DNA from 4 places in the Shewanella zhuhaiensis genome. Region 1 is predicted to be linked to each of the others. Evidence: predicted binding sites of a transcription regulator. Region 1 holds the regulator's gene; each other region holds the start of a gene.
What was found. Region 1 encodes sigma-54, which starts transcription at its own class of promoters, with help from an activator protein. Its sites were predicted from a motif close to GTTGGCACGNNNNTNGNNT; they were not measured.
Positions count from the first base shown of each region.

Region 2: the regulator sigma-54 is predicted to act here: its motif matches at 2,679-2,697, upstream of MJ923_RS19125 (YccF domain-containing protein).
Region 3: the regulator sigma-54 is predicted to act here: its motif matches at 3,149-3,167, upstream of fliE (flagellar hook-basal body complex protein FliE).
Region 4: the regulator sigma-54 is predicted to act here: its motif matches at 3,518-3,536, upstream of flgF (flagellar basal-body rod protein FlgF).

Region 1 is NZ_JAKUDL010000006.1:54,992-60,560, reverse strand. Features, by position in the region: gene MJ923_RS15870 (HPr family phosphocarrier protein) at 1-74, opposite strand, end outside; gene rapZ (RNase adapter RapZ) at 61-912, opposite strand; gene ptsN (PTS IIA-like nitrogen regulatory protein PtsN) at 909-1,352, opposite strand; gene hpf (ribosome hibernation promoting factor) at 1,355-1,642, opposite strand; gene MJ923_RS15850 (RNA polymerase factor sigma-54) at 1,673-3,157, opposite strand; gene lptB (LPS export ABC transporter ATP-binding protein) at 3,272-4,003, opposite strand; gene lptA (lipopolysaccharide transport periplasmic protein LptA) at 4,000-4,560, opposite strand; gene lptC (LPS export ABC transporter periplasmic protein LptC) at 4,547-5,104, opposite strand; gene kdsC (3-deoxy-manno-octulosonate-8-phosphatase KdsC) at 5,101-5,569, opposite strand, start outside.
Region 2 is NZ_JAKUDL010000010.1:44,052-49,620, forward strand. Features, by position in the region: gene MJ923_RS19110 (mechanosensitive ion channel family protein) at 1-934, opposite strand, end outside; gene MJ923_RS19115 (hypothetical protein) at 1,314-1,487, shown strand; gene MJ923_RS19120 (pyridoxal-phosphate dependent enzyme) at 1,565-2,521, opposite strand; gene MJ923_RS19125 (YccF domain-containing protein) at 2,733-3,140, shown strand; gene MJ923_RS19130 (substrate-binding periplasmic protein) at 3,159-3,917, opposite strand; gene MJ923_RS19135 (cytochrome-c peroxidase) at 4,213-5,232, shown strand; gene MJ923_RS19140 (DUF6508 domain-containing protein) at 5,328-5,569, opposite strand, start outside.
Region 3 is NZ_JAKUDL010000002.1:77,736-83,304, forward strand. Features, by position in the region: gene MJ923_RS05905 (sigma-54 dependent transcriptional regulator) at 1-598, shown strand, start outside; gene MJ923_RS05910 (sensor histidine kinase) at 702-1,769, shown strand; gene MJ923_RS05915 (sigma-54-dependent transcriptional regulator) at 1,762-3,102, shown strand; gene fliE (flagellar hook-basal body complex protein FliE) at 3,221-3,556, shown strand; gene fliF (flagellar basal-body MS-ring/collar protein FliF) at 3,593-5,278, shown strand; gene fliG (flagellar motor switch protein FliG) at 5,271-5,569, shown strand, end outside.
Region 4 is NZ_JAKUDL010000002.1:62,246-67,814, reverse strand. Features, by position in the region: gene flgJ (flagellar assembly peptidoglycan hydrolase FlgJ) at 1-119, opposite strand, end outside; gene MJ923_RS05855 (flagellar basal body P-ring protein FlgI) at 147-1,238, opposite strand; gene flgH (flagellar basal body L-ring protein FlgH) at 1,250-1,924, opposite strand; gene flgG (flagellar basal-body rod protein FlgG) at 1,937-2,725, opposite strand; gene flgF (flagellar basal-body rod protein FlgF) at 2,738-3,481, opposite strand; gene flgE (flagellar hook protein FlgE) at 3,650-5,011, opposite strand; gene flgD (flagellar hook assembly protein FlgD) at 5,046-5,569, opposite strand, start outside.

The sequences.
Region 1 (5,569 bases):
GCCAGCTTGGTGGCGGCACGGGCATGTAATCCGAGTTTATTGACTATGGTGATATCGCGCTCAAGCCTTGGCATCGAGTTCCCTGTGGCGTGCTTCGACCTTATGGTGCGAGTTGGCAAAACGTTTGGCCAGCTGGTCGGCAATGTATACCGAGCGGTGCTGACCACCGGTACAACCTATGGCGATGGTCAGGTAACTGCGGTTGTTACGCTCCAGATGCGGCAGCCAGGTTTCCAGCAGGTTTTCGATTTGCCAGATGTACTTGTTGACCAGTACCTGACGCTCCAAAAACTGCTTCACTGGCTCATCCAATCCGGTCATCGGCCGAAGGGCTGGCTCCCAGTGCGGATTTGGCAAGAAACGGGCGTCGAACATAAAGTCGGCCTCGGTGGGCATGCCATGCTTGAAGCCAAAGGATTCAAAGATGATCACCAGCTCTTTGTCGGTGCGCCCCAGCAGAATTTGCCGGACGGCATCGGCCAGCTCATAGACGTTCAGATTGGAGGTGTCTATGTAGTGGTCCACCAATTGCGACACAGGCTCAAGCAGTTTGCCTTCGAGTTTGATGGCTTCCTGAAGTGACACTTTGCTGCGTGACAATGGATGCAGACGACGGGTTTCGCTGTAGCGTTTCAGCAGCACCTTATCGCTGGAGTTGAGGAAGAAACTGGTGAGCTCAACCCCTGGCGGCAGTTTGGCAAGCTCCTGTTCCAGCGCTTTTTCCTGCTCAGGCATATTGCGAATGTCGATACTGATGGCGACCTTGTCGCTGCTGCCTTTGAGCTGCTCCAGTAAGGGGCCCATCAGGGTCAGCGGCAAGTTATCGACGCAGTAATAGCCGAGGTCTTCCAGTACCCGCAGGGCAACGGATTTCCCTGAGCCGGAGCGGCCGGAAACGATGACGAGTTTCATCCTGTGATTACCTGGTAGAGTTCCTTTTCATCATGGCTTTTACGCAGTTGCTTCAACACTTGCTTGTCGTTGAGCTTTTCGGCCATGGCTGCCAGGGTACTCAGATGCTGTTGGCATTGGTCAGATGGCACCAACAGCGCGAACAGTATGTCCACCGGCTGTTTGTCGATGGCATCGTAGCCAATGGCTTCTTCGCATTTGATGAGTACGGCGAGAGGTTTGTCGATACTACCCAGGCGACCATGGGGAATGGCAATGCCATTACCAATGCCGGTGCTACCCATTTTTTCACGGGCCAGCAGGCTTTCAAAGATCTCTTGGGAAGAGAGGGAAGGGTACTGGGCTGCGGCGAGATCGCTAATCAGTTCCAGTACCTTTTTCTTGCTGCCCGGAGTGGCACAGCTAGTGCACTCCGGCGCCAGGATGGTACTTAGTTCCATCGTTAATGTTTGGTCAGTTTCTCTTTGTGTTTAATTACCTGACGGTCCAGTTTATCAATCAGGGCGTCAATGGCGGCGTACATGTCTTCATGTTCTGAGGTGGCGAATACTTCGCCTCCGTTGAGGTGAAGCTTGGCTTCTGCGATTTGCTGCAATTTCTGAACATTGAGAACAACGTGCACATTATTGATCTGTTCGAAATGGCGTTCAAGCTTGGAGAATTTACTCTCTACGTAGTCGCGCAGTGAGTCGGTGATTTCGATGTGATGCCCTGTCAGGTTGATTTGCATAGACACTTTCCTCCAATGACCTCGGTTGGGTTACAAACTCTTACGCTGATTCGACGGTGGTATCAGCATCGCCTCTCGGTATTTGGCGATGGTGCGTCGGGCAACGTTGATTCCTTGTTCCGCCAGAAGTTCTGCCATCTTGCTGTCGCTTAACGGCTTCTTCTGGTTTTCCGCTGCAACCAGCTTTTTGATAAAGGCGCGGATTGCAGTAGAAGAGCACTCTCCGCCATCTTCGGTTCCGACATGGCTGGAGAAAAAGTATTTCAGTTCAAAGATACCCCGCGGGGTATGCATGTACTTTTGAGTGGTGACCCTGGAGATGGTGGATTCGTGCATTTCCACCGCCTCGGCGATATCGTTGAGCACCATGGGTTTCATGGCCTCTTCACCGTACTCAAAAAAGCCCTGCTGGAATTGCACTATGCAGTTGGCCACCTTGAGCAGGGTGTCGTTGCGGCTCTCCAGACTCTTGATAAACCACTTGGCCTCTTGCAGATGGCCTCGGATAAACTGGCTGTCTGACTGATTGCGGCTGGTGCGCGCCAGCGCTGCATACTGCTGATTCACACTCAGTTTAGGCATGCAATCCGGGTTCAGCTCCACCACCCAGCGACCATTCTTTTTGCTCACCGACACGTCAGGGATCACGTACTCTTCCTTGGTGCTGGTGACGTTCTCGCCCGGACGGGGATTCAGACTCTGGATCAGCACTATGGCGTCTCTGAGTTCTTCTTCCTTGAGGCGGGTTTTCCGCATCAGGGTGCGGAAGTCGCGGTTGGCAATCAGGTCCAGATGCTCACGGATAAGCAGCTTGGCGTTATCCAGATGCGGCGTATCAGCGGCAAACTGCCCCAGCTGGATCAGCAGGCACTCGGCCAAATCCCTTGCTGCAACACCAATGGGATCGAAGTGTTGAATGCGCTTGAGCACAGCCTCGACTTCGTCCAGCTCAACCTCTTCATCGCCCACGGCCTCGAGGATTTCATCCAGGCTTTGGGTCAGATAGCCCTTTTCGTCAATGGCATCAATGATAGCGGTGGCAATGGCCAAATCGGTATCCGAAAAAGGGGTGAGATTTTTCTGCCATTCGAGGTGTTCGTACAGGCCTTCGCTGGTTTCGCCCTGAAATGGCATGTCGTCGTCGCGACTGATGCCGGGGCCGGCAACCGGAGCGGCGGTGAAGACTTCATCCCAGGTAGTGTCCATGGGCAGTTCATCCGGCATGGATTCCTGAGTCACGGCTTCGGAGGTTTCTACCGAAGCGGAATCACCTGCGCTGGCTGATACTGAGCCTTCATCGAATTTGTCGTCGAACTCTTTGTCGCCGCCATCGGCATCGTACTGATCGCCATCGAGGCGATCATCGTCCATTTCCAGCAGCGGATTGGCGTCGAGGGCTTGTTGAATTTCCTGTTGCAGTTCAAGCGAGGAGAGTTGAAGCAGACGAATGGCCTGCTGCAACTGTGGCGTCATGGTGAGTTGTTGTCCCAGTTTGAGCTGGAGCGACGCTTTCATCGTACTGCGGATCCTTCACTAAATAATTCAGGTAGAAAGCTTTTATCTATCAGGTTCTTCGGCCAATAGCCACCCTGATTTACCGGATATGAGACGGTAGGCTTTGTTGTTTAACTATAGCCTGAATTGCTCACCCAAGTACACTGCACGCACTTGCTGATTGTCCAGGATCTCGGCAGGTGTGCCTTCGGCAATCAGGCTGCCGTGGCTGACGATGTAGGCTTTTTCACACACATCCAGGGTTTCACGCACGTTGTGGTCGGTAATAAGCACCCCAAGACCGCGGTTTTTCAGCTGTTCGATAATCTTTTTGATATCGATAACCGAAATGGGGTCAACCCCGGCAAAGGGTTCATCCAACAGGATAAAGCGTGGGTTGGCGGCCAGTGCACGGGCAATTTCCACCCGGCGACGTTCACCACCTGAGAGTGACATACCGGCGTTGTCGCGGATGTGGGTGATGTGGAACTCTTCCAGCAGTTGCTCGAGCAACTCTTCACGCTCATCGCTGCTGAGCTCTTTACGCATCTGCAGCACGGCCATGATGTTGTCGCGTACCGACAGCTTGCGGAAGATGCTGGCCTCCTGGGGCAGGTAGCCAATGCCTTTGCGGGCTCGCAGGTGCATGGGGTCGAGGGTCAGGTCATCGTCATTGATGTGAATACTGCCCTTGTCGCTTTGCACCAGACCCACCACCATGTAGAAGGTGGTGGTTTTACCGGCACCGTTGGGGCCGAGCAGGCCAACCACCTGACCGGTATTCACCGTGAGGCTGACATCTTTGACCACCTGACGGTTTTTGTAACTCTTGGCGAGGTTGCTGGCCTTCAGGGTCAGTGCCGTCATTGCTGCTTCTCTTTCTGGGGTTGAGGCTGGTCTTGCTCGCCTTTGTCCTGCAATTCCTGCTGGTAGTTCTCAGGTTTGATGATGGTGATCACCTGATCGTCTTTTTTACCGCTGCTTTGCGAGCTGAGCTGCTGCTTTTCGATGTCATAGACGATGGAGTCGGCGCTCACCTTACTGCCATCCTGCTCGACTTCAGCGCTGCCCTTAAGGCCCATGATGCGGCTGTCGATGTTGTAGCTGATTTCATTGGCGCTGGCCTGCACTGTGCGGCCATCTTCCACCTGCTGGCTGTAGGTGGCGGGCTTGCCCTTGGCGAGCAGAATGCGCTTGCCGGTCTTCTCATCTGTGTAGGAACTGAGCTCGTCGGCCTTGAGCACCAAACTACCCTGGGTCAGGGTTACCGGACCTTCGTAGACGATGCGTTTGTTTTTCAAATCGGCGTAGCTGTTGGCGGCCGCGATTTTCACTTCCTGAGTTAAATCGAATTTGGTGTTGGCCTGCGCCAGGGCGCTGCAGGTACACAGCAGCACCAAAATAAGCGACTTATTGAGGTTCATAGGTTCCCTTAATCTTGCTTAAAAGCTTCACTTCCTGCGCATTGAGGTCGGCATGCAGGCCGACGCCACTCATATGGAAGTTATTGCCGCTGATTAAAATTTCTTGTTCGGAAGTCAGGATCATGGTCTTGAGATCCAGCTCCAGATAACTGGTATTGAGCTGCCGCAGTGGCTCGTTGAAACTGATAGCTTCAATCAGCACGTCCTGCTCCAGCATGACTCTGTCGCTTGCTTTGTCCAGTCTGCCGATTTTGGCGCTGAGACGCCACTCGCCTTTACCATCTTGTGGAAACAAGGTGTACACCGGCTGGGTGAACAGGGTCTGGGCATCGCCGTCGAAGTGCTCCATGTAGGAAGCGCTTACCCGGCTTTCGAGTTTGCCTTCGCTATCGTAGCTGATGCTGCGAAGGTCGGTGGCCACATAATCGGGTTTTTGTACCGAAGCAGTAGGCTGGGGCTGGCTTGCCTTTTTGCTTTGCACCTGCCAATACAGCGCCAGCGCCGTACCAAACAGCAGGATAATAGCCAGGGTCACCCGGTTCATACGCTCATCCCATGGGCAGAGTCAAACTTGTCCTGGCTCATCAGCAGCAGGTCGGCAAGCTCGCGCAGGGCGCCGCGCCCACCCGGCAGGTATGTCAGCATATCGGCATTGCGGGCCACAAATGGATGGCCATCGGCCACACAAACCCCAAGGCCTACGGCTTTCATCACCGGCAGGTCGACCATGTCATCACCAATATAAGCCACTTCGGCCGGGCTGACGTTATACAGGCTCAGCAGCTCTTTGTAGGGGACAAACTTATCGTCGATACCCTGATAAATGTGTTTTACACCCAGCGCTGTCATGCGGTTTTGCACTATGGTGGAGTTGCGGCCGGTGATCACCGCCACTGCAATACCGGCGCCCTGCAGCGCCTTAACGCCATAGCCATCGCGGGTGTGGAAGGCTTTTAGCTCTTCGCCCTGATTGCCAAGATAAATGCGGCCGTCGGAAAAGACGCCATCC
Region 2 (5,569 bases), on a different contig from region 1:
GTTTATTACCATTAGCCACCCAGCGCGCCCGCAGCAGGCTTTGCACCAGCCCAAGCAGCGCCCAAATCAGCCAAACCAGGGTGAGCATCAAAAACAGTCCTGAATCCAGCAGCTCCTTGGTCAGTACCGGCAAGGTGGTTTGCATCAGCGCCAGCTTGTTGACCAGAATTGCCAAAAAGAAGCGCAGTGGCCCGGTAATAATATGGCCAACCTCTTCTTTATGCTGCCAGTTGGTGCGCAGCAGCAACCAGCGGGCAATCCAGGTCACAGGGATCACCAGCAGCAGCGACGCGGTTAAAAAGGCAAGAACAAATGCCCACTCCCACAGGTTAAGCATAAACAGCCGGCCTTCAGGAATGTGGGCGATAAACCACTCAATCCAGGGGCCATAACCGAGCTTTTCATACAGCACCGGGATTTGCGAAACCGTGGCGTTGGAAACCTTCCACACAGCGCCGATGGTGGGGTCTGGCACCCGCTGCAAATAGAGGATGGCATCGTAATCGGCTACCTTAATACGGGCAAACATGTCGCGATAAGAAGGCAGGTTATCGGCGCTGTTGCCCTCGGGGGTGTCGTTGACGGTATCCAGGTCTATCCATAGGTTGCGGTCGATAATCGCCTGCAGATCCCGGGCATATCCGGGAGCCTTGGCCTCGTTCATACCATCAGGCAGAAAGCGCATATCCAGATAGCGGGCGGCCCGCTGATAGTCCTGATCCCAGGCCGATTTCAAAAAGCCCTGCAGGGCACCGCGGGGAGTATCCCGCTCCAGCTCGTCCCGATAGGGGTAGCGCTCATCAACCTCAGCCTCGATTCCGGCCTGCTCGCTGGACTTATCCAGCGCCTGCACCACGGTCAGCGTGCTGTTGGCAAACACCTGGGGCGCGGCAAGCAGCAGCAAAAATAACCAAGACCACCTTGTCCTGTTCATCGGGAAATTCCAGTCTGTGAAATAAACAGACTAAATATTATCACCAACAACGGGTTTTAACATCCTTGTAAGGGCATGTTTTCAATCAGGTTAAGCTGATAAACACTCAGCAATGCCGTATAAAAGTGCCGCGATCACAGAAGTTTCTCAATGCTGTCATGGGACTGTCACTCAAGGCTGCTCAAATGCAAGGCATACCAGCGGACGTATTGTTTTCTCTATTAACACTATCGTTCGCTGCTAACTTGAAATCCATAAAGCAATCCGTTAGTCTCGATGGTCCTCACAACCGTCTTTTGCAAACAATTGCTAAGGATATTTTATAGTTAGATTTGATTCGCCCCATTCAGGCGACATAAACAGATAAGGAGTGTGGCTTATGTCATACAAATTGGATGGCCATGAAATCAGCGTGGCATTCCCGGTAAATTCGATTTCACTCAACAAGACCTCTATCGCCTTCACCGATAAACACGGTAAGAACCGGCGAACCTTCTCAAAGCGCACCGAAGCGCTGAAGTTTATGAAGTGGCTGCTGAGCACCAACAAGTAAACTACCGAAACTGGAACGTCTCAATCCTCTCATTTTTCCGTTCCATTTCACCGATAGCCTGAGCTGGAAATACAATTTCACAGGTATTTTCCGGCCCAGGCCTTATTTTTTTCAAACCACTGCGGATATTTGCGCCTGTACCTGGCCGCCATGGACACATTGCCCCTAAGCCCGCCCTGATGCAAATAAAGCCAGGGCGCACGCTGGTCAGCACACATCGCATCAACCTGCATCAGCGTCTTTAACACCTGCAAGCCAAATGGGTCATATAGCAGTTCAAATTCAGTGCCCTGCGCCAACATCTGCCCCCAGATTTCAAGCTCGCAGAGCTTAAGCCCGGCGTAATGATGCTTGCCGCCAACCACCTGCGGATGCACAGAACTATCAGCAATAAGCTCACTGAACTGGGCACTTAGGTAAGCCTCATCGCCTACAACCGGACAGGTATACACCTTAATTTGAGGCGCAGCTTCGATAAAATATTCACTCAAATACAGTGCGGTGGTGCCAGTGCCTGAAGGGAGAAACACCCGAAACGCATCTATCTGTTGCCCATTAGCCCAGATGCAAAGCTCCTGGCCAAGTTGCCTCACCCCTTCCCTTGCCAAAGCGCAGCGCCCGCCCTCGGGCACATACAGGCACTGCGCACCATCCGGTGCCTTCAGACGCACTGTTTCGATGTAGTCTCTGGCAGACATGCCCTCGACAGGAACCGGCAACACCCTGGCGCCTAAGCCAAGGGCGCCACCATAGTTGCTGCCGGGGCTGGCATCGATGGCCTGGGCGATGTGGCTAACATAAAACTCGAGTTGCCAGCCCCTTTCATGGGCAAGCGCTGCCAGGGAAAACAGCGAGTTGGACTGGGGCGAGCCGTAGCCTATCAGAGTGGTCACAGCGGGGAAGTCGCCAGTTCTGAGCGATGCAAACTTACGCGCCTTGTTGCCACTGAAAGGCTCAGGCAAAAGGTCATCCCGCTTAAGCCACAGCGGGCGTCCAAAAAACGAAATCCGTTCGACCGGGCTTGGGCTGCTCATACACAGATTCTTGACACAGGTTACTGATGGCGCAGTGTACCCTTTCTCAGCTTCTCAGGCAGCTGCAATCCATGGTGAAAATCACCACTTTAAAGTGCGATGGACGACTCTCCCAAATCACAGCCGACATATCCTATTGAATTAAATGAATATAAATTTTGGCCTTGGTTTTGCTTATAAAATATATAACGACGTGTAACAAGGAGACTTTATGGGCGTTTTACGACTCATCTTTAACATCGCCTGGTTTATTCTGGGTGGCTTCGTGATGGGCCTTGCCTGGTGGCTTGCCGGCATTCTGTGCTTTATCAGCATTATCGGTATTCCATTTGGCCGCGCCTGCTTCGTGATTGGAGAACTGGCATTCTGGCCATTTGGACAGGATCATGTTTCCCGCAGAGAGCTGACCGGACTGGAAGATTTTGGCACCGGCCCTATGGGTATGGTCGGCAATATTCTCTGGTTCTTACTGTTTGGCATTTGGCTGGCTATAGGTCACATCACCCATGCGCTGGCGTGCTTTGTCACCATTATAGGTATTCCATTTGGTATTCAGCACCTTAAGCTTGCGCTTTTGAGCCTGACACCCATTGGCCGTACCGTGGTTGCCCGCGCATAAGCGCCCGGGCAGCTAGCGCTAATCCAGTTCTTCCGGCAGATGATCTGCCATTATCTCTGCCACATCAATCCGCTGCAGGCCTTCGTTAAAGATGGCCTGCCAGCGTCTTCCCTCCGGGGTATTCTTGAACGCGACATACAGATTCTTATTGGCCAGCAGCTGGCTGTTGAGCTGTACCTTGTCGGCAAGGGAGCCTAGCTTGGGCTGACGCAGCAAAAAACGCATCACGTACACATCAATCACAGCTGCATCTATTCTGCCCGCCGCCACCTTCTTGATGTTGTATTCATCTGAGGTCACCACCTCGGCTGGCTGCAAATCGTCGGCGATGGCCCTATCCAGCTCCTCTGTATTCACATAATCCTGCACCACCCCAAGTCGGTACGCACGTAAGTCCTTTACCGATACCCAGCTTATGGGGTATTTGCGCTGCTCAACCAAGCCAAGGGGGCTCATACCCATCGGCAAGGAAAACACAAACTCCACGGTGTCGTAGTAATACTCTGGGAAGTAACCCACGTAGGGCGTATTGTTTTGATGGGCCAATTTGACCGCGCGGCTCCAGGGATAAAAATCCACCTCTAACTGATGGCCCATGGCGGCAAAAGCCGCTTTGGCGACGGCGATGGATGCCCCCTCTGCAGGCAGATTCTTACCCGAATAAGGAGGCCAATGCAGTGAAGTGAGGCGAACCGTTTCGGCATACACCCAGCCCTGGCTTGCAATGCAGCCAGCAAGGATCAGCATGGCAAAGGCTAGTCGCCGGGGGGTAAACATGGTGGATGACGCTCAGAAAGCCAGTCTTTGGGTTGAGTATAGCAAGCTTTTTTCCGCCGATTGTGACAGCCAGAGCCCCTTCCTGAACGCTTTTATCGTTTGCAAGCAAAAGGCCTAAATGACAACACCATATTACTGCCAGCATTCGAGCCGAAATAACAGCGAGCAGATCACAGTTCAAGCATCCAAATATACGATAGAGGCAATCGTAATTTATTGTTTTTATTGAAGAGATACTTTCATTTACGCTCATCACAAATACCACAGTAAAAATATGGATATTAAGGAGTGTCATATGAAATTATCGCCCTTGTCCCTCGCGCTGCTCGCCTTACCGCTTTCCCTGTCGGTCGCAGCATCCGCCAGCAATGCCCCCGCTGAAGGCAGTTCACTTATCAGTCCGATTGACCCACCTATTATCAGCGCACCTGAGAAAGTCGAGCTTGGCAAAATGCTCTATTTCGAGCCCAGGTTGTCGATGTCAGGGTTTATTTCCTGCAACTCCTGCCACAACCTGTCCATGGGCGGCGTCGATGCCCTGCCCACCTCCATCGGCCACAACTGGCACCAGGGCCCCATCAATGCCCCAACTGTGCTGAATGCAGAATATGGCCTGGCGCAGTTTTGGGATGGCCGCGCCAAGGATTTAAAAGAGCAGGCTGGCGGCCCTATCGCCAACCCTGGTGAAATGGGCTTTACCCATGAGCTGGCGGTGGATACCGTTGCCTCCATGCCTGAGTACCGCGCCCGCTTCAAGCAGGCCTATGGCGATGACAAGGTTAATATTGACCGCATCACTGACGCCATTGCCGAGTTTGAAAAGACCCTGGTCACCCCCAACAGCCCGTTTGATAACTACCTGCGTGGCGACAAGGACGCCATTGATGCCGATACCAAAGCAGGCTATGCGCTGTTCCAGAGCAAAGGCTGCATCAGTTGCCACCAGGGCCCTGCGGTTGGTGGCACCATGTATATGAAGATGGGGCTAATCAAGCCATTCCACACCAATAACCCGGCAGAAGGGCGCAAGGCGGTCACCGGCAAAGATACCGATAAGCACGTATTCAAGGTGCCTACACTGCGTAATATCGAGCTTACCTACCCCTACTTCCATGACGGCAGTGTCTGGACCTTGGAGGAAGCCGTGAACACCATGGCCGATATTCAGCTTGGGCAGGCACTCAGCAAGGACGAAACCCGCCAGATGGTTGCCTTCCTGCGCGCTCTGACCGGTGAGCAGCCAAAAATTGAGATGCCCATTCTGCCGCCAAGTAACAACGCCACCCCGCGCCCGCTGCCGTTCGTTGCCGAATAAAGGTTTGCGAGAAAGCGATTGTCTGACTTGTCAGGCGAATCGCCCAAAAGCGGCGAAGCCGGTCGGCTTTGCCAACATCTTTAAGCGCGAAGCGTTCAGGCGTGGGCCGACTCAAGCTGCCACAGGGCATCCAAACGCGCCATCAGGGCACAGAGTACTCCCTGGCGGCGCAGATTTTCCACAACGCCGGGGCTGAATCGCTCAAGCCTCAGCATGGCGCTCAAAATCACCCGGCAGTCGTGCAAGCTCGCCGTTTCCAGGTAGGTCGGGTTGTCGACCAGATGAGTGCGCTCGTACCAGTCTTTCCAGTCAAACCCCACCAGCTCAAGGGAAGAAG
Region 3 (5,569 bases), on a different contig from region 1:
AAAGATGATTGAAGAAAACGAGTTCCGTGAAGACCTCTTCTATCGCCTTAACGTATTCCCTATCGAAATGCCGGCGCTGTGCGAGCGTAAAGAAGATATTCCACTGCTGCTGCAGGAGCTGGTAAGCCGGGTCTTCAACGAAGGCCGTGGCAAGGTGCGCTTTACTCAGCGTGCCATTGAATCGCTTAAAGAACACGACTGGTCCGGTAACGTACGGGAACTGTCGAATCTGGTTGAGCGGCTGACAATCCTGTATCCGGGCGGCCTGGTTGACGTTAACGACTTGCCGGTTAAATATCGTCATATTGATGTGCCTGAATACTGTGTTGAAGTCAGTGAGGAAATGTTGGAGCGGGATGCACTGGCGTCGATTTTCAACGACGACGAGCCGGTTGAAATCCCCGAGACCCGTTTCCCCAGTGAGTTACCTCCGGAGGGGGTAAACCTGAAGGATCTGTTGGCAGAGCTTGAAATCGATATGATCCGTCAAGCACTGGAGCAGCAAGACAACGTTGTGGCCAGGGCGGCTGAAATGTTGGGAATACGCAGAACCACGCTTGTGGAAAAAATGCGTAAGTATGGAATGAGTAAGGATTAATCTCACACTTTAAGTAAAAGGATTTACGCCCCTTTCCCTTGGTGCCACTCTGGCACACTATCTGCATCCACCCCGTTAACAACGACTTTTTGACGGGGTGCGTATGTCAGCCAAAGCTTTAGCCAAGATTGCCGAATTTCCGCCGCAGGCTCGCCTGAAACAGGTGAACGCCGGCGTATCGGCGTCGTCTGAGCAAATGGCTCATATCCTCGAAGCCATGCCATCCGGCGTGGTCATTCTCAATGAAGAAGGCATAGTCACCCTGGCTAATCCGGTGGCGGCCTCCTTACTGGAGCGGCCGCTGGAAGGCGAGCGCTGGATCAATGTGATAAGCCGCGCCTTCTCACCTCAGGATGACGATGGCCACGAAGTGTCCCTTAAAAATGGTCGCCGGGTGAAGCTCGCGATTACGCCGCTGGAGCGCGGTCAGCTGATTGTGCTGACCGATTTGACCGAAACCCGGCTGCTGCAGCGCAATCTGGCGCACATGCAGCGATTGTCGGCGCTTGGCAAGATGGTGGCGACTCTGGCACATCAAATTCGTACGCCGCTCTCTGCCGCGCTGCTTTACGCCGCCAATCTTGGCAGTCCGCGCCTGAACAATGAGGCCCGGAGCAAGTTCCAGCAAAAGCTGGTGGACCGATTGAATGAGCTCGAGCGCCAGGTCAATGACATGCTGCTGATGGCACGCGGTAAGGTGGAAGCACCTATGGAGCCTATGGTGCTTGAGGATATTCTTGCGCCTGTGGTGGCCAGCTGTTCACCCATTGCCGAGTCCCGCGGCTGCGCAGTGAAATTGCAGGATGAAACCGGCGGTGTCTTGATGGCCGCAAGCCAGAGCGCGCTCAGCTCTGCCATCAATAATCTGGTGATGAATAGCCTCGAGGCCGGAGCCAAACACATTTTGCTCCACGGCAGCGTGCGCGATAACGCCTTGATGCTGGCGGTGGTGGACGATGGCAAGGGGCTGGAGTCCGGTACCGAGTCCCAGGTGATGGAGCCGTTTTTTACCACCAAAAGCCAGGGCACAGGCCTTGGACTGGCCGTGGTGCAAACCGTGGTACGCAACCACGGCGGCGAGCTCAAAATGCAGTGCGCGGCTAATCGTGGCTGCAGTGTCATGCTTAAATTTCCACTGATTACCCATGCCGAGGAGGTTCGCCATGGCTGAAGGCAAACTGTTGCTGGTTGAGGACGATGCCTCGTTGCGTGAGGCACTGCTCGACACCCTGATGTTGTCGCAGTTCGACTGCCAGGCGGCCGCCAGTGCAGAAGAGGCGATTATTGCACTCAAAGATCAGCGCTTTGATATGGTGATAAGCGACGTGCAGATGGAAGGTATCGGCGGCATGGGCCTGCTGGCTTACCTCAAACAACATCATCCCAAAATTCCGGTATTGTTGATGACGGCGTTCGCCACCATCGACAGCGCCGTCAGTGCCATTAAACTGGGCGCCGTGGACTACCTTGCCAAGCCCTTCGCCCCGGAAGTGCTGCTCAATCAGGTGACCCGTTACCTGCCACAAAACGCCGACAAGGGCGATCCTGTGGTGGCGGACGAGAAAAGCCTGGCGCTGCTGGCGCTGGCTGGCCGCGTGGCTAAATCCGATGCCTCTGTGATGATCCTCGGGCCATCCGGTTCGGGTAAAGAGGTGCTGGCACGCTATATCCACAACCACAGTCTACGGGCCGATGGGCCTTTTGTGGCAATTAACTGTGCCGCCATTCCAGAGAACATGCTCGAAGCCACCCTGTTTGGCTATGAAAAGGGCGCCTTTACCGGCGCCTATCAGGCCTGTCCGGGTAAGTTTGAGCAGGCCCAGGGTGGCACTTTGCTGCTGGATGAGATTTCAGAAATGGATCTGGGTCTGCAGGCTAAATTGCTGCGGGTGCTGCAAGAGCGTGAAGTCGAGCGTCTCGGTGGCCGCAAGACCATCAAGCTGGACGTGCGGGTATTGGCTACGTCTAACCGTGAACTTAAGGCCATGGCCGAGCGCGGTGATTTCCGCGAAGACCTGTACTATCGCATCAACGTATTTCCGCTGGCCTGGCCTGCGCTGAATCAACGCCCCAAAGATATTCTGCCACTGGCGCGCCACTTGCTTGGCCGCCATGCGGAAAAGCTCGGTACCTCAGTGCCTGAGCTGGATGAGTCGGCCTGTCGGCGCCTGCTGGCGCACCGCTGGCCGGGCAATGTGCGTGAACTCGATAACGTGGTGCAGCGGGCACTGATCTTGTCTGCCGGCGAGCTGATTTCGGCCCAGGACATCATTATTGACGCCATGGATGTGACCCAGATTGCCCAGGAAGAACCTGTGGCTCGCGCTGAGCCAGAGGGCCTTGGCGATGAGCTTAAGGCGCAGGAGCACGTGATTATTCTTGAAACCCTCAGTCAGTGCCGTGGCAGCCGCAAGCTGGTTGCCGAAAAGCTTGGCATAAGTGCCCGCACCCTGAGATACAAGATGGCCAGAATGCGGGAAATGGGCATTCAGCTGCCGGCTTAGGCGGTAAAATCAGCAAAAAAGCAGGCTTGGCCTGCTTTTTTTGTTTTTTGGCAAGCCTTTTGCTTTACACCTGTTACAGAGATTAATCCCGTCAAATTCATGGCGAAGGGAGCAGGATATGCAAATAGGTCCAACTTCATTTATGCAGGAAATGCAGGCACTGCGCAGCGAAATCAGCCCCCTCGGTGGCCAGGAGCTGCAACCCCTTCGTCAGGTGGGTAACACCAGCGGCGCCGATTTCGCCAGCTTATTGGCCCAGGCTGTGGGCCAGGTCAATGAACTGCAGCAAACCTCCTCAGGCCTTGCCACCCGCCTGGAAATGGGCGACACCCGCGTTACCCTTTCCGACACAGTGATTGCCCGCGAAAAAGCCAGTGTGGCTTTCGAAGCCACGGTGCAGGTGCGCAACAAGCTGGTGGAAGCCTACAAAGAAATCATGAGTATGCCCGTCTAAGTCGGCCATTGAAGGATAACCAACGTGAGCACTGATATGATTGTGAGCACCGACGACGGTATGAGCGGTGTACAACAGGAAAACAAGTCCGGCGTGTTGGGCGGCTTCGGCGGCACCGACATGATGCGCCAGATCACCATGATCCTCGCTCTGGCCATTTGTTTGGCGCTGGCGGTGTTTGTGATGATGTGGGCGCAGGAGCCTGAATACCGTCCGCTGGGTAAGTTTGAAGCCCAGGAGATGATCCAGGTGCTCGACGTACTCGATAAAAATAAGATCCCCTACAAGGTGGATTTTGATGTGCTGCGGGTGCCGGAAGACAAATACCAGGATATCCGTCTGCTGCTGAGTCGCGCCGGTGTCGATGCCGCTTCCGGCAGTGAGAAAGACTTCCTGACCCAGGACATGGGTTTTGGTGTCAGCCAGCGTATGGAGCAGGCGCGCCTGAAGCACAGCCAGGAGCAAAACCTCGCCCGTGCCATTGAAGAGCTTAAAAGCATCAGCCGCGCCAAGGTGATTCTGGCGCTGCCAAAAGAGAACGTGTTTGCCCGCAACAAGTCCAAGCCCAGCGCCACCGTGGTGGTGACAGTGCGCCGTGGCGGCCTCGGTCAGGAAGAAGTGGATGCCGTAGTGGACATAGTGGCTTCTGCGGTGCAGGGGCTTGAGCCTACCCGGGTGACAGTGACCGACTCCAACGGCCGCCTGCTCAATTCAGGTAGTCAGGATGGGGTTTCTGCCCGTGCCCGCCGTGAGCTTGAACTGGTAAAGCAAAAAGAAGCCGAATACCGCGCCAAGGTAGACGCTATTCTGATGCCCATCCTCGGGCCGGAAAACTTTACTTCCCAGGTGGATGTGACCATGGACTTTACCGCCGTGGAGCAAACCGCCAAACGTTTTAACCCTGATCTGCCCGCCGTTCGCAGTGAAATGACCCTGGAAACCCAGAGCACAGGTGAAGGCAGCATGGGGATCCCCGGCGCCCTGTCCAATCAGCCGCCGATGGAGTCGAACATTCCCCAGACTCTGAAAGAAGCGCAGGATCAACAGCAGGCCAACGGTAACTCTCACCGCGAAGCCACCCGTAACTATGAGCTAGACACCACCATCAGCCACACCCGTCAACAGATTGGCACAGTGCGCCGGGTGAGTGTGTCAGTAGCCGTGGATTTCAAGGCCGGCGATGCCAATGGCGAAGGTCAGGTGAGCCGCGTGCCCCGCACTGAGGCCGAGCTGGCCAATATCCGTCGTCTGCTTGAAGGCGCTGTGGGCTTTACTACTCAGCGCGGCGACAGCATCGAAGTGGTGACTGTGCCCTTTATGGATCAGCTTGTTGAAGAAATGCCCGAGCTGCCCATGTGGGAACAGCCCTGGTTCTGGAAGGCGATGAAGCTTGCATCCGGTTCGCTGGCGATTCTGGTGCTCATTCTGTTTGTGGTGCGGCCGCTGCTGAAGAAACTGCTGCTCGCCGACAAGGTAGACATGCCAGAAGATGGCCGTCTGGGGCATGAGCTGGCCGAAATTGAAGATCAGTTCGCCGCCGATACTCTGGGCATGCTCAACACCACCGAAGCCGAGTACAGTTATGCGGATGACGGCTCAATCCTTATCCCGAACCTGCATAAAGATGATGATATGATTAAGGCTATCCGCGCTCTGGTTGCCAACGAACCTGAGCTTTCCACTCAAGTCGTGAAGAATTGGTTGCAACAGGAAAATGGCTGAAAATAAAGAAAAATCTGAATCCGGGATCAAAGCAAGCGATCTGTCCGGCATTGAGAAAACCGCGATTCTGCTGCTGAGTCTCAGTGAAGCTGACGCCGCGTCGATTCTGAAACACCTCGAGCCCAAGCAGGTGCAGAAGGTGGGTATGGCCATGGCGGCGCTGGAAGACTTTGGGCAGGAAAAGGTGATCGCCGTCCATAAGCAGTTTTTGGATGATATTCAGAAGTTTTCCTCCATTGGCTTTAACAGCGAAGAGTTCGTGAGAAAGGCGCTGACCGCGGCGCTGGGTGA
Region 4 (5,569 bases), on a different contig from region 1:
CCCTCGAATTGCTTGGCGACTTCTTTCAGTGCCGCCTTGTCATCGGCCTTGGCCTGGGCACGTAATTTGTCCAGGCCACCGATGTCGAGGAAATGGGATGCGTTTGACAGCTTTTCCATGGTGGTTTGCCAATTTTCCGACAAAAATCAGATAACGATAAGCTCACCATGCAAGGCGCCTGCCATCTTTAGCGCCTCAAGGATGGCCAGTACGTCCGAAGGGGCCGCACCCACCATATTGACCGCCCGAACCAACTCATCCAGGCTGGTGCCGGGGTTAAAGAGGAACATCCGGCGGTTGTCCTGCGCCACATCGATAGTGCTCTGATCGGTCACCACGGTATCGCCGCCAGCCAGCGCATTGGGCTGAGAAACCTGTTGATTCTCGGCGATGGTGACGGTCAGGCCACCGTGAGTCACCGCGGCCGGCAGCAACTTGACGTTCTGCCCCACCACAATAGTGCCGGTGCGGGAGTTAACGATTATCTTGGCCGACTCATCCGCAGGCTCCACTTCAATATTTTCCAGGGTTGCCAGAAAGGAAACCCGCTGCGAGGCATCCCGCGGGGCATACACCTGAATAGACGCCGCATCCAGGGCACGTGCCATGTCCGGACCAAGTAAATCATTGATGGCATCGGCCATGCGCTTGGCGGTGGAAAAGTCCGCACGGTGCAGGTTGAATGTCAGAAAATCGCCGTTGGCAAAGGCCGATGGCACAGCACGTTCAACCAGGGCACCGTTGGGAATACGGCCCACTGTGGGTGTGTTCTGGATAACCTTGGAGCCGTCCAGCCCCTCGGCGCTGAAGCCACTTACGACCATGCTGCCCTGAGCAATCGCATAAATATTGCCATCCACCCCTTTGAGGAAGGTTTGCAGCAGGGTACCGCCACGCAGGCTCTTAGCTTCACCTATGCTGGAGACAGTCACATCCAGGGTCTGGCCAGGCTTGATAAAGGGGGGCATGTCGGCATGCACCGCCACTACCGCTACGTTCTTGATTTTGGGTTTAACGTTGGATGGCAGGTTGATGCCGAAATTTTTCAGCATGGTGGTAAAGGTTTGCTCGGTATAGCTTGCTTTTTCACCGGTGCCCGGCAGACCCACCACCAGACCATAACCAATCAGCTGGTTGCTGCGCACACCCTGCACTGCAGCTATGTCTTTAATACGTTCGGCCTTGGCCGGAACCACCATGGCCATCAGGGCCACCGCCAACAGAAGTCTAATCTTCATGATACTGCTCCTTAGAAGGGCCACCAGTCGCTCAGGAAGAACTGACTGAGCCATCCGACGTTCTGGGAGTTGGCAAAGGTGCCGGTGCCGCTGTACTGGATACGCGCGTTGGCCACCCGGGTCGATTGAATGGTGTTGTCAGGGGTAATGTCCTGGGCACGGATAACCCCGGTGACGCGGATAAACTCATCGCCATTGTTGATGCTTATCCATTTTTCACCGCGAATAACCAGATTGCCGTTGGCCAGCACCTGCATCACATGGGCCGAGATATTGCCCCTGAGGCTGTTGCTCTGATCGGCATCGGCCTCACGTTTGGTGTTCATACTGTCCTTGTAGCCAAGGTCTATCGGGCTGCCCTTGATGGTTATCGGGCCGCCCATGGCGGTGATGGGGTCGAGGGTTAAATCCGAGCCCTTTTTAATCTCGTTGTTGGCACTTTTACTTGCCTGGGTCGATTCGGTCAGCACCACAGTGATGATGTCACCCACCCGGTGGGCACGAATGTCCGTGTAGAGGCTTGCCGCCTGAGAGTCCATGAAGATGGAACCCGTTGGCTCCAGAGCCACCGGCGCCTCTTCGGGATAGACAGGTGCGAAATAGGGGTCGTCGGGGATGGGCTTTTTGTCGGTGCTGGCACAACCGGCCAGTACCAACGCAGCGCCAAGCAGCAAGGTCCTAAACATGGCCAAGACTCCTTACAGATTCTGGTTCACGTAAGCCAGCATCTGATCCACTGCAGAGATAACCTTGGAGTTCATCTCGTAGATGCGTTGACTTTCGATAAGATTGACCAGTTCCTCGGTCACGTTCACGTTGGAGGTTTCAAGCGCCCCCTGACGAATGGCACCCAGGCCATCCAGCGAAGCAGTACCCTGAATGGGGGTGCCGCTGGCACCGGTTTCCAGATACAGGTTCTGCCCGATGGGGTCGAGGCCGGACGGATTGATAAAGTCTGAAATAGTCAGCTGGCCAACCACCTGATTTTCGGCGGCGCCGGGGGTTTTCACCGACACTTCACCCTCTGCCGATACGGTAATACTGGTGGCGTTGTCCGGAATGGTGATGGCAGGTTGCAGCACATAGCCTGAGCCTGGGGTCACAATCTGGCCGGTGTCATCCAACGAGAACTGACCGTTACGGGTGTAGGCGGTGGTGCCATCGGGCAGCTGCACTTCGAAAAAGCCCGGACCTTCAATCATCAGATCCAGTGCATTGTCGGTAGTGAGCATGTTGCCCTGGGTAAACATTTTCTGGGTGGCCACCACCTTGGTACCGGCGCCAATGTTCAGACCATTGGGCAGCTTGGTGTTGGAGGCGCTGATACCACCGGCCTGATTCACTGTTTGGTAAAGCAAATCTTCGAACACGGCGCGGCTTTTTTTGTAGCCGACGGTACTGGCGTTGGCGACGTTGTTGGATATCACGGCGATATCCGTTTGCTGTGCATCTAAGCCAGTTTTACTGATCCATAATGCGGGATGCATAATCCTGTCTCCTTAGCCAATGCGTACGAGTTGAGCAGAAGCCTTATCGTTTTCTTCTGCGGTTTTCATCATTTTTACCTGCAGCTCAAATTGCCGCTGGATATCAATCAGGGCCACCATCTCTTCGACGGGGTTAACGTTGCTGCCTTCCACGGCGCGGCTTTCGAGTGCCACGGCTTCATCGAGCGGTGCAGTGGTGCCATCCATCAGACGGAACAGGCCATCGTCACCGCGCATCAGGTTTTGATTGCCGGGATTAACCAGCTTGATACGGGCCACCTCTTCCACCACTTCGGCAGTAGCGCCCTGTGGCCGGACAGTAATGGTGCCATCCTGGGCGATTTCCACCTTGTCGATGGGCAGCGGCAGCACTATGGGGCCGGCATCACCCATCACAGGTCGTCCCTGTGAGTTGGTCAGCAGGCCGGTTTCGTCAAATTTCAGGCTGCCTGCGCGGGTGTAAGCCTCATTGCCGTCGGCATCTTCCACGGCTATCCAACCATCACCTTTCACGGCAACATCCAGATCCCGGGCAGTGGCGTTAATCGGACCGTGACGGAAGCTCGCCTGCGGGTTTTCTGTCATGGAAAACACCCGGGTTGGCAAGCCTTCACCGAAGGCCTGCATGGCACGGGACTGCTCCAAATCGGCCTTGAAACCGTCGGTGTTGGCGTTGGCCAGGTTATTGGCCCGCACCGCCAGCGAATTGAGGTTTTGCTTGGCACCGCTCATGGCGATATAGAGAAACTTGTCCACGCTGGGCTCCGTCAAAGAATTAGCATAACGGCTTAAAAGCAAACTACGTGCCAAGAAATTGGCCACTAAGCGTTTGAATTGGCGGGAACAAAGAAAACTGGGCTTGCGGAAAGGTAAAACACAGGCAAAAAATTGCCGCCCGAAGGCGGCAATAAAGGGGGATTTGGCTTAGCGGATCTGCAGAATAGTTTGCTGCAGGGTATTGTTCACTTCCAGGGTCCGACTGTTGGCCTGGAAGTTGCGCTGGGCTGAAATCAGGTCAACCAGCTCGGTGGTCAAATCCACGTTGGATTGCTCCAGCGCCGCTGAGCGAATGGAACCGAAGGTGCCACTGTTGGCCTCACCGGCCAAAGCGGTACCCGATGCCAGGCTTTCTTTCCAGGAGGTATTCCCTACCTGAGTCAGGCCCTGCTCGTTGGGGAAGCGCACCAGCGCAACACGGCCCAATGGCACAGTGCTGCCGTTGCTGTACGCGGCTTTAATCAAACCATCTTCACCTACTTCCACGTTGGTCAGGCGGCCCACGGTAGTTCCGTCCTGGGTCAGCTCGGTCACTTCGAAGGCCGATGCATATTGGGTAGGATTGGCAAAGTTAATGGTAATTGTCTGGCTGCCATCGGCACCCGGGCCCAGAATCCCGGCACCGCCGATCCCAAGAGCTTCGGTAGTGATAATGGCCGGGTCAGTGCCGGTGAAGGTACCAGTGCTGTTAAAGGTCAGTACCGCTCCGGTCCAGCCGCCGGTGGTTTGGGCATTGGCTGTGCCATCGGGGGTACCATCGCCATTGGTATCAACCTGGTATGAGCCGGCAGCGCCGCTCATGTTAACCGGCTGACCATCGAGTGCATAGTAAGCTACCCAGTTGTTCTCACCTGTATAGGCGCCATCGTTCGGACGCACAAAATAGGTGGTCAGAATGTGTGGCTCACCGAGGGAGTCGTAAATGGTCGATGAAGTCGAGTTGTTGAAGGTGGTTGGGTCGTCCGGATCGAATGCGGCAGGATCCTTGGTCTTCTCACCGGCATTCAGGTTCATCGCGATACCCACGTTCTCTGACATGACAGGGCTACCAGCGGTGTCAGGAATTTGCACCGGACGGGTGGTAGTCAAGCTCACCGAGGTTGAGTTACCAAACTTGTCCACCGGGAAGGTTTGCAGGAAGTTACCGGAGGAATCCACCAGGTAATTGTTGCTGTCGACCTTAAAGGCACCAGCGCGGGTAAAGCTGTAGTCGCGCGCGGATGGATCCGCAGAGGTGACAAAGAAGCCGCCGCCGCTAATGGCCATATCCAGTGCATTACTGGTGAACTGCAAGCTGCCCTGATGGAACTGCTGCGCCACCTGGGTAGTGGTTACACCGCCACCCACCTGGGTTTTGCTGTTGGCGAAAATGGACGCCGCATACACATCGGCAAACTCGGCACGGGACTCTTTAAAGCCCGTTGTGTTCACGTTGGCGATGTTGTTGGCCGTGGTGTTCAGATCTTTCTGGGCGGCTGCGATGCCGCTGAGTGCGATATTGAAAGACATAAGTCAGTTACCTCTCTAATCCCCTGATTCTGGTTCAGCCTTCAGCTACCGCCAGAACATCCGATAGTTTGATCCCACCAACGCCACGTAAATTCAAGATAGCGCCGGTTGCCGCGGTTCCCAGTGACACGCTGGACACATGGGCATAGGTTGAAACAGGCAATTCCTCTGCCTTGCCATCGACCTTGCCACTGGCCTTGATGGTGTAGTTTCCTTCTGGAACGGGCTTGCCTTCGGCATCCAGTCCATCCCAGTTCACATCGATATTGCCGCCTTCGCTGCCGTCCACCGTGTAGGTGGTGACCAGCTGGCCCTTAGAGTCCTCAATTCGCACCGTGATGCTTTCTATCTTGGACGGCGTACTTATCACGCCTTTCACGGTTGGATCTTCACTGGACACATGGCCGGTAGACGACGGGATCAGCACCTTCTGCCCTACCAGCCCGGATGCCTGCAGCGCCTGGCTTGAAGTCATCACGGTATTGAGATTCACAATGTGGTCGTTCAGCTTGGCAATACCATCCACGGTCGAGAATGATGCCATCTGGGCAATCATCT